One region of the Pseudarthrobacter sp. P1 genome, then DNA from elsewhere that is predicted to be linked to it. Evidence: riboswitches for the same ligand, from Rfam matches in the RefSeq annotation. Region 1 holds a riboswitch; the other holds the start of a gene.
The links. A riboswitch is a leader RNA that binds a small molecule or an ion and turns the genes downstream of it on or off. The one in region 1 is predicted to bind cyclic di-AMP.
Positions count from the first base shown of each region.

Region 2: another riboswitch for cyclic di-AMP. It lies ahead of ACQCSX_RS16385 (transglycosylase); the one in region 1 lies ahead of ACQCSX_RS17525 (C40 family peptidase).

Region 1 covers NZ_CP189584.1:3,722,551-3,728,368, forward strand. The annotation lists cyclic di-AMP (ydaO/yuaA leader) riboswitch at 1-70, shown strand, start outside; gene ACQCSX_RS17520 (M23 family metallopeptidase) at 76-921, shown strand; cyclic di-AMP (ydaO/yuaA leader) riboswitch at 1,068-1,248, shown strand; gene ACQCSX_RS17525 (C40 family peptidase) at 1,301-2,017, shown strand; gene ACQCSX_RS17530 (NlpC/P60 family protein) at 2,119-2,892, shown strand; gene mobA (molybdenum cofactor guanylyltransferase) at 3,056-3,724, shown strand; gene ACQCSX_RS17540 (DUF6457 domain-containing protein) at 3,745-4,023, shown strand; gene ACQCSX_RS17545 (molybdopterin molybdotransferase MoeA) at 4,023-5,243, shown strand; gene ACQCSX_RS17550 (FdhF/YdeP family oxidoreductase) at 5,493-5,818, opposite strand, start outside.
Region 2 covers NZ_CP189584.1:3,457,852-3,463,669, forward strand. The annotation lists gene ACQCSX_RS16355 (GlxA family transcriptional regulator) at 1-355, shown strand, start outside; gene panB (3-methyl-2-oxobutanoate hydroxymethyltransferase) at 352-1,200, opposite strand; gene ACQCSX_RS16365 (LysE family translocator) at 1,256-1,795, opposite strand; gene ACQCSX_RS16370 (Lrp/AsnC family transcriptional regulator) at 2,008-2,460, shown strand; gene tadA (tRNA adenosine(34) deaminase TadA) at 2,494-2,997, opposite strand; gene upp (uracil phosphoribosyltransferase) at 3,020-3,655, shown strand; gene ACQCSX_RS16385 (transglycosylase) at 3,746-4,432, opposite strand; cyclic di-AMP (ydaO/yuaA leader) riboswitch at 4,438-4,593, opposite strand; gene ACQCSX_RS16390 (MarR family winged helix-turn-helix transcriptional regulator) at 4,929-5,303, shown strand; gene ACQCSX_RS16395 (MFS transporter) at 5,300-5,818, shown strand, end outside.

The sequences.
Region 1 (5,818 bases):
CGGGCCGAGTTGACGCAAGTCTCTGACTCGAATCCGACAGCTAACTCCGCAGGTGTACAAGAGAGGCTTAGAAACTTGTCCATCGAGAAACAGCACGGCCGACGCCGCGCCGGCGGCAACCTGCCCGCCACGCCCTCCGCCGTCGACCTTGTTATGGCGGCACCCGCGGCGGCCAGCACGCTTAGCCGCCGCGATGCAATCCGCGCCGAACAGCGCACCCGCCACCGCGGCCTCGGCGGCACCGCCCGCCAGCTCTCGGACCTGGCCGTCGCCACCGGCGCCGGCCAGAAGGTCGGCATTGCGCTGGCCGTGACGGGACTGGCCCTGGCCGTCACGGTCCCCGGCACAACCCCGGCCTTGGCCACCGAAGGCACCGGCTCTGTGGCCGCAGAAGCGGCCATGGTGACAGCAGACTCCGCCGCATCCGTCTCCTTCTCCCGCCCGTCCGTGGGCAGCTCGCTGGACGCCGACGGCAAGTTGCACCAGACCCTGACTGCCACCGCCGCCAAGGTCACGCCCGCGGCCGCCAAGGGAACCCTTGGCGCTCCGCTGGACTCGCTGACCCCCACGTCGGGCTTCGGTGCCCGCGTGAACCCGCTCACCGGCCAGCTGGGCGAAGAGCACACCGGCCAGGACTTCGCCATCGCCTGTGGCACGCCCGTCCACGCTGCCGCCGGCGGCACCGTGACCTTTGCCGGCTGGCACCCCTATGGCGGCGGAAACCGCGTGGTGATTGACCATGGCAACGGGCTCTCCAGCACGTACAACCACCTCTCCTCCATTGAGGTCAAGGTGGGCCAGAAGCTCACCCGCGGCCAGGAACTGGCCCTCAGCGGCACCACGGGAGCCTCCACCGGCTGCCACCTGCACTTCGAAGTGATGATCGATGGCAAGACCGTCGACCCGCTCGGTTGGCTCTAAAAAGCTAGAGGCGGAAGATCACGATTTCCACAATGTTCCGTGATCTTAACGTGACATTGATTTGAAACTCCTGTACCGTCGTAAGTGCGCCTCCTTCCAATAAAAGGGGGCGCCCGCACGTGGATTGCCTAGCTCTGCCACCACCTGCGGTCCGTTCGCAACATTCGTCTGGCAGAGGCGGGGGAACCAATTTCGGGCTTCTTTCCAAAGAAGCCCTTGGGGTGAAGCCGCGAAGCATTCCACGGGTCAACCGATGGGAATGTGGAGCGGCCGGGTGACTCCCATCCGAATCCGACAGCTTACCTCGCAGGCATTGGGAGAGGCTCTAGTCGTGTCTTCAAACACCGTCCTTGGGCGCCACCGTGCGCCCTCTGCAAGCGTGAACCCGCTTGCGGCTATTTCTAAAGCAGTCTCGTCCAATGCCGGGACCTTTGGCCGCCAGGCCGCTGTCGTTGCAGCCGCCTCCGGCCTCATCGTCAGCATTGGCCTCCCTGCCCAGGCCGCCGAATCCGGCCCCGTGAGCACCGAAACTTCCTCAGCCGTCCAGGTTGCCGAGACCCCCGTAACGGTCCCCGCCACCGCGGCTGTTTCTTTTGCCCGCACCGAGGTCTCCTCGGAGCTGGTGGCAGCCCCCGTGGTTGCCCAGGTGGCAGCCAAGGCCGACACCGTAGAGGCCGCCGCTCCGGCTGCCGCACCCGCCACTGCGCCCGCTGCCGCCACCGTGCCTGCTGCGGCCGCTGCGGCTCCGGCCGCCATGGTCGGCGCGGGACAGGCCGGCGTTGCCGCTGCCGCCTACGCCGGCATCGGTTCCCCCTACGTTTGGGGCGGCACCAGCCCGGGCGGCTGGGACTGCTCCGGATTTGTCCAGTGGGCCTACGCCCAGGCCGGCATCTCCATCCCGCGCGTCAACCAGTGGAGCGTCATGGTTCCCACCGCCAACCCGCAGCCGGGTGACCTGGTGGTCCAGAACGGCGGCGTCCACGTCGGCATCTACGTCGGCAACGGCATGGTCATCAGCGCGCTGAACCCGAGCCAGGGCACCTTGCTCCTGCCGGCGTCGGCCACTGGAACCAGCGTTTTCTACACCCTCCCGTAACTTGCACAGGCGGGCCGGCGGGCCGCCCAATCTTCCGCCGAGCCCGAAACACCAGAAAGCTGAACCCCCTCCAGCTTGAGGACATCGAAAGAGAGCATTACATGACGACTCGTGCACCGATTGCACGGCACCGCGCCGAGGTCACCAAGACCAGCTCGATCTCAGTCATTGCCAAGGCTGTTAGCAACAACGCAGGTGGCGTAGGCCGCCAGGCAGCTGTCATCGCTGCCGCTTCCGGACTGGTCCTGACCTCCGGAATCGCCGCCAACGCGGCCGAACCCACCGTGGAGCGCACTGCTGACGCAACCTCCACCCTGAACGTCAACACCGAGGCTGCCGAGGCCGTCACCGCGGCCTCCACCGTGAAGATCTCCTTCGCCAGCCCGGCCGTGAGCTCCACCCCGGCCCCCGAGGTTGTCAAGCCCGTCGTCGAGGTCAAGAGCAACGACGTCGCCACCGTACAGGGCCCCGGCGCCGCGCTGGCCGCTGCTCCGGCCGCCTCCAACGGCACCCCGGGCACCGGCACGGCTCCCATTGTTGCCAGCGGTGTTGGCGCCACGATCGCCGCTGCTGCGTACTCCCAGCTGGGTGTCATGCAGGACTGCACCGCGCTGGCCAGCAACTCCCTTGCTGCCGCAGGCATCTTCTACCACGGCTGGCCGGCCGGCTACCTGTCCCTGGGCCGCACCGTCTCCGCCGCCGAGGCACAGCCGGGCGACCTGATCTACTACGGCAACGCCGGCGCCGGTGTCCCGCACATCGCCGTATACGTTGGCAACGGCCAGGCCGTGCACGGCGGCTTCAACGGTGGCACCACCGCCGTGGCAAGCGCCTACCTGGGTTCCGGCCCGGTCTTCATCGCCATCGGCCACTAGGTCCGATCGCACCGCACCAGCCCCCACTGTCCAGGTGGGGGCTGCGCGCGTTTAACGCCCCTTCCACTCCGCCGAACAAGCGCTTGCGGCTAGTGTGGGGGCCCAACACTATCCGCAAGTGCTTGTTCGCGTGGTTGGAAGGGGAATGATGGCGGGGTTGGCGGTGGCGCAGAGCGCAATTGTGCTGGCCGGGGGGCGGTCCTCCCGGTTGGGCGGGGTGTCCAAGGCGGCACTGGAGTACGACGGCGAGGCGCTGTTGGCCCGCACGGTGGCCGCCGTGCGGTCGGTGCTGGAGAGGCCGGGCTGCCGCGTGCCCATGGCCGTCGTCGGCCCCGAGGCAGAGGCCGCGGCGCTGCTGGAAACCGTCCCGGGCGCCCTGCTGGTGCGCGAGGATCCGCCGTTCGCCGGACCGGCGGCCGCCATCGCGGCGGGCCTGGCTGCGCTGCCGCCGCAGGACCGGGAACCCGGTGCACGCGTGGTGGTGCTGGCGTGCGACATGCCCGGCATCGCCGGTGCGCTGGAGGCACTGTCCGGCTGGCTCGCGGACCATCCGGAGGCGGCGGGGGCCATCGCGGTGGACGCCGGGCGCGACCAGCCGCTGGCCGCCGTCTATCCGGCCGCCGGGCTCGGCGCGGCGCTGGCGGATCTGCGGGCAACGCGGGGTCTCGAAAACGCCCCGGTGCACCCCTTGGTTGCTAGTCTTGAAGCGGCCGGGCTGCCGCTGGCACGGGTTATCGTTCCGGCAGCCAGCACGGCCGACGTCGATACCTGGGCCGATGCCGCACAACTGGGCGTTGGCCCGCACCGGGCCACCGAGCCCGGCACCATCTGAGCCGCACCGGGAGGATCCACATGAAAAGCCAGGACGAGGTCCTTAGCGATTGGCTGCACACATTGGTGCAGGCGTTTGAAATCTCCGACATCGAGATCGATGCCGACGCCATCCTGTCGCTGGCCGCCGTGGCTGCGCACCGCGTGGTCCGCCCGGCCGCCCCGCTGACCACCTTCGTGGCGGGGCTGGCGGCGGGCCTCGCCGCCGGCCACGGAGAGTCCACCGCGGACCTGGCCATCCGTTCGGCCATCGACATGGCGCGGGCGCTGGCCGAGGCGGAATCCGGAGAACCGGCGTAGTGGGGGAGGTCCCCGGCATCGAGGGTGCGGGGGAGGCGGTGCGGCTGCCGCGCAGTTGGGACGAGGCGCGGGCCCGCGCCTTCGACTGCACGGCGCCGCTGCCTGCCCACGCCGTGCCGCTGGCCCAGGGGCTGGGCCGGATCCTGGCCGCCGACGCCGTGGCCGCCCACGACATGCCGCACTATGCGTCCTCCGCGATGGATGGCTGGGCCGTGGCCGGAAGCCCGCCGTGGATCCTGGCCGAGCCCGGGGCCGCGCTGGTCGCGGGCCAGGCCAGCCCGATCGTCACGGGAGGAAACATTCCGCCCGGGGCCAAGGCCGTGCTGCGCAGTGAGTGGGGCGAGCTGTCCACGGACGACGACGGCCTGCCGGTGCTGGTGCGCGGCGCCGCGGCCCGGCCGGGGGAGCCAAAGAACGGCGTCCACATCCGCCCGGCGGCCCAGGAGGCCGCCCGGGACGAGGTGCTGGTCAAGGCCGGGACCACGCTGAACCCGGCACACCTCGCACTGGCGGCCTTGGGCGGGCTCGACGAACTGCAGGTGCTGGGCCGGCCCGCCGTGAAGCTGGTGTTCACCGGCGACGAGGTGGTGGAATCCGGCATCCCGGCCGCCGGGGAGGTCCGCGACGCGTTCTCGCCCCAGCTCGGCGCCGTCGTCACCCTGTTGGGCGGCGCGGTGGTGGGCCAGCAGCGCGCCGCCGACTCGCTCGCCTCGGTGCTGGCCGCACTGGAGGATTCCGCCCAGGACCCGGCCGACGTGCTTGTCACCACCGGTGCCACCGGCCACTCGCGCGCGGATTTCCTCCGCGAGGCCATCGCCACCATGGGCGGGACGTTCCTGATCGAGAGCATCGCCATGCGCCCGGGGCACCCCACCCTGCTGGCGGAGCTGCCGGACGGCCGCTTCGTGGTGGGGCTGCCGGGCAATCCGCTGGCGGCCATGATCGGGCTGCTGACCGTAGGGGCGCCGCTGCTGGCCCGGCTGGGCAGCCGACCGGCCCCGGCCACTTTGGAGGTGGCCTGCGGGACGCCGATCAAGGAATACGCCGGACCCACGCGGCTGATGCCGTACCGGCTGGTCTATGGGCTGGCCTCGCCCACTGCGCACAGCGACTCGGCGATGATGCGCGGGCTGGCCGCGGCCGACGGCGTGATGCTGGTGCCGCCGCACGGGGCGAAGATGGGCGAAATGGTCCGGGCCATCCCGCTGCCCTGGAAGTAGCCGCCGGGTCCGGTGGCCGGTGCTTGTCGAGACCTCCCGGGGCACCTCTCCAGGACGCACAACTGCATCCATGACGCCGATTCCCTTCTGGGACATGACCACGACTGCGTCATGAACGGAATTCGGCGTCAGCCTCGGCCGGGGGCACGGCCGTCTCACCGGGTTTCGACAGGCTCAACCAGCGAGAGCGTGGAAGCCCGGTGGCTGGGCTCGCGAGACCTTCGGGCCCAACCACCGGACGCCTTCAGCCTAACCCGCGGCCGGCTCGAGGCGAATGACCACGGACTTCGACGTCGGCGTGCCGCTGACATCGGCGGTGGAATCCAGCGGCACCAGGACGTTGGTCTCCGGGTAGTAGGCCGCCGCGCAGCCCACCGGGGTGGAGTAGGCCACGGCGCGGAAGCCCGGCGCCCGGCGGTCCACGCCGTCGGTCCATTCCGAGACCAGGTCCACCATCGCGCCGTCGGCGATGCCCAGCGTGGCCAGGTCCGCCGCGTTCACCAGCACCACGCGGCGGCCGCCGTAAATGCCGCGGTAGCGGTCGTCCTTGCCGTAGATGGTGGTGTTGTATTGGT
Region 2 (5,818 bases), 260 kb from region 1:
GCGCAACGGCACGGCGCCGCAGCAAAGCGCCATTTTGCGGCACCGGGGGCATCTCAGCGATGTGGTCCACCATGCGCAGGACGTGCTCGACGAGCGTTTCCGCGAACGGCTGCCGCTGGCCGAGGTGGCGCGGGAGGTGGGAGTCAGCGCCCGCACGCTGACCCGCGCCTTCAGCGAGGCCGTGCAGCTCTCGCCGCTGCGCTACCAGCAGCTGCTGCGGCTGGAGGAGGCGGACGCGCTGATCCAGCACGGCAGCACCGTGGAGGCGGCGGCCGCCGCCGTGGGCTTTGACGACGCCCGGATGCTGCGCCGGCTGCGCGCCCGCGAGCGGGAGCTGGCGGGCGCGGCGCGCTAGAAGCTGTGTTCCGGCCCGGGAAAGGTTCCCGCCGCGACGTCGGCCGCGTAGTTCCGGGCAGCGTTGGTCAGCACGGTGTGCACCTCGGCGTACTGCTTCACGAAGCGGGGAAGCCGTCCGGTGCGCAGACCGGCCATGTCCTGCCACACCAGCACCTGCGCGTCGCAGCCGTTCCCGGCGCCGATGCCGACGGTCGGGATGGCCAGGGTCTTGGTGATCTCGGTGGCGGTGTCCGCGGGCACCATCTCGATCAGCACGGCAAACGCGCCCGCGGCCTCGAGCGCCTTCGCATCGGCAACCAGCCGCTGGGCGTCGGCGCCGCGGCCTTGGACGCGGTATCCGGCGAGGGTGTGCTCGGACTGCGGGGTGAAGCCAATGTGGGCCATCACCGGAATGCCGGCGCGGGTGAGCAGCGCAACCTGCGGCGCCATCTCCGCCCCACCCTCGAGCTTCACCGCATGGGCATTCGCCTCCTTCATGAACCGGACAGCCGTGTGGAACTCCTGCTCCGGGGAGCCCTGGTAGGAGCCGAAGGGCAGGTCCGCGATGACCAGCGCGTGGCGGGCCGAACGGGCCACCGCCCGTACCAGCGGGATGAGCTCGTCCACGCTCACCGGCAGTGAGGTCTCGTTGCCGAAGACGTTGTTCGAGGCGGAATCCCCGACCAAGAGCACCGGGATGCCGGCCCCGTCAAAGGCCGCCGCGGTGTACATGTCGTACGCGGTGAGCATGGCCCACTTCTCGCCGCGTTCCTTCATCTGCCGCAGGTGGGGAATCCGGACCCGTGTGCGGGCCCGTGCGGTCTCAACTGTTGCGCCACCGTAGGGGGCGGGCTGTTCGGTCATGGTTCACTCCTGGGTTCTTGCCAATGGTCTGTCGATGTATCCGGGCGGCGACCGGTCACCGGTGCATGAGCTGTTCCACCAGCAGGACCACGCCGATCGCCACCATCGCGATGCCGGAGATCCGGGTTACGGTCCGGGCGGCCGTGGGCCGGGTGCGCAGCACCACGCGGGCCCCGGCACCCACCCCGGTGTAGACGACGGCGCAGCTGGCCACGTGGACCAGCCCGAGGGCCACGATCTGCCCGGCGGCCGGCCACCCGGCGTGGGGGTTGGTGAACTGCGGCAGCAGCGCCAGGAACAGCAGGAAGACCTTCGGGTTCAGCCCGCTGATCCCCGCGCCCTTCAGCGCCTGGCGCAGCCACGAGCCGGAGGGTTGGTCCGCCCCGGCGTGCGGGACCGCGGGGTTCCTCAGCATGCCGATCCCCAGCCAGACCAGATACGCCGCACCGGCGACGGCCAGTACGGTCAGCACCACCGGTTGGTTGGCCACCAGCACGCCCACCCCGGCGGCGACGACGGCGGTGGCCGCCAGGTGCCCGGACAGCAGCCCGGCCACCGCCGGGACCACCGACCTGTGCCGGAGCCCGGCCGAGATCGCGTAGGCCTAGTCGGCTCCCGGGGCCAGCACGAACAGGAACGATACGGCCCAGAACGCCGCGATGGTGCCCAATGCCATCGCTTCTCCTTGACTTGTGGCGGACCCCCGGAGTCACCGAATGTCCCGCCAGAAAAAGCCTAGTGAAGCCGGCCCGGAATGTGCTTCCAACTTCTTCCGCCCAAGGCGCTGGATGGGGAAGAATCTTCCGCATAGATAAAATAGACCGGAAAATTCTTGCGGAGCTCCAAGGCGACGGCCGGCTGTCGCTGACGGACCTCGCCGAGCGTGTCGGACTGAGCCTCTCGCCGTGCCACCGCCGGCTGCGCGCGTTGGAGCAGTCCGCTGCGATCAGCGGATACCGCGCGCAGCTGGACGCCACTGCACTGGGCCTTGGCTTCGACGCCCTGGTCTTTGTCACCATGCGCGACGCGGCCCGCGGCACCGTTGATGCGTTTGAACAGGCGGTGGCGGCCATCCCCAACGTCCTGCGGGCCCAACGGCTTTTCGGCGACCCCGACTACCTGCTGCAGGTCATCGCCCGCGACCTGCCTGCCTTCCAGCAGCTCTATGACGACCGCATCTCCACCCTGCCCGGCGTCCAGCGCCTGAGCTCGACGCTCGTCATGAAGAGCGTCGTGGAGAACCGGCCGCTTCCCCTCTGATCGGTGGCCGGCCTTGGCGCTGGCGGATTCCGGTCAGTCGGCGCGGTGGCTGGCGAAGAAGTCCTTCAGCAGGGCGGCGCACTCGTCCTGGCGGACGCCGGGGAAGACCTCCACCCAGTGGTTGAGCCGGCGCTCGCGCAGCACATCGAACACGCTGCCGGCGGCCCCGGCCTTCTCGTCCCAGGCGCCAAAGACCACCCGCGGCACCCGGGCCAGCACGATGGCCCCGGCACACATGGTGCACGGTTCCAGGGTGACCACCAGTGTGCAGCCGGCCAGCCGCCACTCGCCCAGGGCGGCCGCCGCCTGGCGGATGGCCACCACCTCGGCGTGTGCCGTGGGGTCCCCGTGCGCCTCGCGTTCGTTGCGCCCGGTGCCAAGCACCGCGCCGTCGGGCCCAATCACGAGGGCGCCAATGGGAACGTCCGCCGTCGCCAGCGCCCCGCGGGCCTGAGCCAGCGCCAGGTCCATCCACTCAAGGTGGCTGCTGGGTGTGGGGATGGACTCGTGTTGGCGGGTTTCCGGGATAGTCGGCACGGCTCAATGGTAGCTTTTATCTATGCGCGTCATCGTTGCGGACCACCCGCTTGTAGCCCACAAACTCACGGTTCTTAGGGACAAGAACACCCCGTCGCCGGTCTTCCGGCAGCTGACGGAGGAGCTCGTCACCCTGCTGGCCTACGAGGCCACCCGCGAGGTGCGCGTTGAACCCGTGAACATTGAAACCCCCGTCACCTCCACCGTGGGCACCGGTCTGGTGAAGCCCACCCCGTTGGTGGTCCCCATCCTGCGCGCCGGGTTGGGCATGCTCGAAGGCATGGTCCGCCTGCTCCCGACGGCGGAGGTCGGCTTCCTGGGCATGGCCCGCAACGAGGAGACACTCGAAGCGATCACCTACGCCGAGCGCCTCCCGGACAACCTGACCGGCCGCCAGGTCTACGTGCTGGACCCCATGCTGGCCACCGGCGGAACGCTGCGCGAGGCCATCAAGTTCCTCTTTGCCCGGGGAGCTGCGGACATTACCTGCATCTGCCTGCTGGCCGCCCCGGAGGGTCTTGAGATCCTGCGCCAGGAGCTCGAGGGCAAGAACGTCACCATCGTGCTGGCCTCGATCGACGAGAAGCTGGACGAGAACTCCTACATCGTTCCCGGCCTGGGCGACGCCGGCGACCGCCTCTATGGCGTGGTGGACTAAAGAATCTGTTGCTGGACGAGGAAGGGCCGGACGCTGCAGCGTCCGGCCCTTCCTCGTCCAGCGGTCCGCGGGTTGGTCCAGCGGGGTGGCCTAGTACCAGCCGATGGAGGTTTCGTGCCCCCAGGCGCCGCACGGGTTGCCATAACGGTTCTTGATATAGCCCATGCCCCAGGTGATCTGGGTCTGGTAGTTGGTGCGCCAGTCGGTGCCCACGGAGTCCATCTTGGAGGCCGGCAGCGACTGGGCGATGCCGTAGGCCAGGCTGGAGGAGTTCTCGGCAGTGGTGGTCCAGTCGGACTCACGGTTCCACAGCGGAATCAGGCACTTCATCTGGTCCTGGCCCCAGCCAAAGTCGGCAAGCTTGGAGGCCGCGAAGGCCTGGGCGCCGGCGGGGTCGTTGACCGCCCCGCCGTTGGCTCCCACGGGGACCACCGAGCTGGCATTGCCCTTGATGTCCGGGACGTTGGTGGTGTTTGCACTGCTGGACGCCACGGCGGGGCGGGTAAAGGACACCGCAACGCTGCTGTCCGCTGCCACCGGGGCGTCGACCAGGGCCTCATCGGCGGACAGCGGAGTGTTCAGGCCCGCGGCCGTGGCCTGCTCCCCGGGCGCCTCGGCCAGACCTGCACCCACCAGGAGGGCGCCCGCGACGGCGACAGCGGCCATGCGCTGTCCGGCGGCGGTGGGCTTGGGTGCTGCGTTCCACAGCTGCAGTGCCAGCGACTCTTTGTGCGCCGGCTGGGCACGGCGGCGGCCGTGCTGTGGGTTCTTGGACATGCGGATTAGCCTCTCTCAACGCCTGCGAGGTGAGCTGTCGGGTTCGGATGGAGAGCATCCGGCCGCGCGCAAGGCGCGGCTTAACCCCAAGGGCTTCCAGTGGTGGAGGCCCGCAAATCGTGGGTCCCCCGTCTCTGCCAAAGATTGAACGGGCCTCGGGCGGCGGCAGAGCTCGGCGAACCGTCCGGGGATGCCAGGCAGCCTGTTGGCTGCAGTCGGCACACTACCCACTGTACAGACCGACTGGCTCATAGTCACGCTTTGGTAACGGCAAGACACCCCTGTGACCAGCCGAACATTTACTTAGCATTGCTAAGGATCTAGGATGGGAACTACACAAAACACGAGTGATACGCAACGCAGCTACAGGTAGATGACTTTCATGGCACACACACCAGCATCAAAAATTGCAGAAACCACGGCGCGAAATTCCGCCAAGAGCACAACCAAAAACCCCGCTCCCGGGCCGCTCCCGGTGGAGCTTCGGATTGCCATCATGCGCACCTCGCGCCGGCTCCGGGCAGAGGCCAGTTCCGAAACGCTTTCCCCCGGGCAGTATTCGGTGCTGGCCGCCGTGGCCCGCGGCCCCATGACCCTGCGGGCGCTGGCCGAGCGGGAAAACATCTCCGCCCCGTCCATGACCCGGATTGTGAATTCGCTTGAGGCCTCGGGCTTCGTGGAGCGCGTGGCGCATCCGACGGACGGCCGCCAGGTACTGGTGTGGATCGCCGACGCCGGGACGGCCGCACACAGCGCGGCCCGCACCAAACGCACCGAATGGCTGGCCAAACGGGTGGCCAAACTCAGCTCGGAAGACCGCGCCGTCCTGCGCCGCGCGGCCGCGATCCTTGCGGAGATGAGCGCAAAATGAGCACCATGTTCCGTGCCCTGAAGGTATACAACTACCGGCTCTGGGTGGGCGGGGCATTGGTTTCCAACATTGGCACCTGGATGCAGCGGGTGGCCCAGGACTGGCTGGTCCTGACCGTGCTGACCAACAACTCCGGCACCGCCGTCGGCATCACCACCGGGCTGCAGTTCCTGCCGATCATCTTCCTGGGACCCTATGCCGGCCTGCTGGCGGACCGGATGGACAAGCGCAAGCTGCTGCTGATGACCCAAACCACCATGGGCCTGTGCGCTCTGGTGCTGGGCCTGCTGGTGGTCACCGACACCGCAGTGCTCTGGCAGGTCTACGCCCTTGCGCTGGCCCTTGGCGTCGCCAGTGCCTTCGACGCACCGGCCCGGCAGGCCTTTGTGTCGGAGGTGGTGGAGACCCGCGACGTGCCCAACGCCGTCGCCCTCAACAGTGCCTCCTTCAACCTGGCCCGGCTGGCCGGCCCCGGCGTCGCCGGCCTGGTCATCGCCTGGCTGGGCACCGGCCCG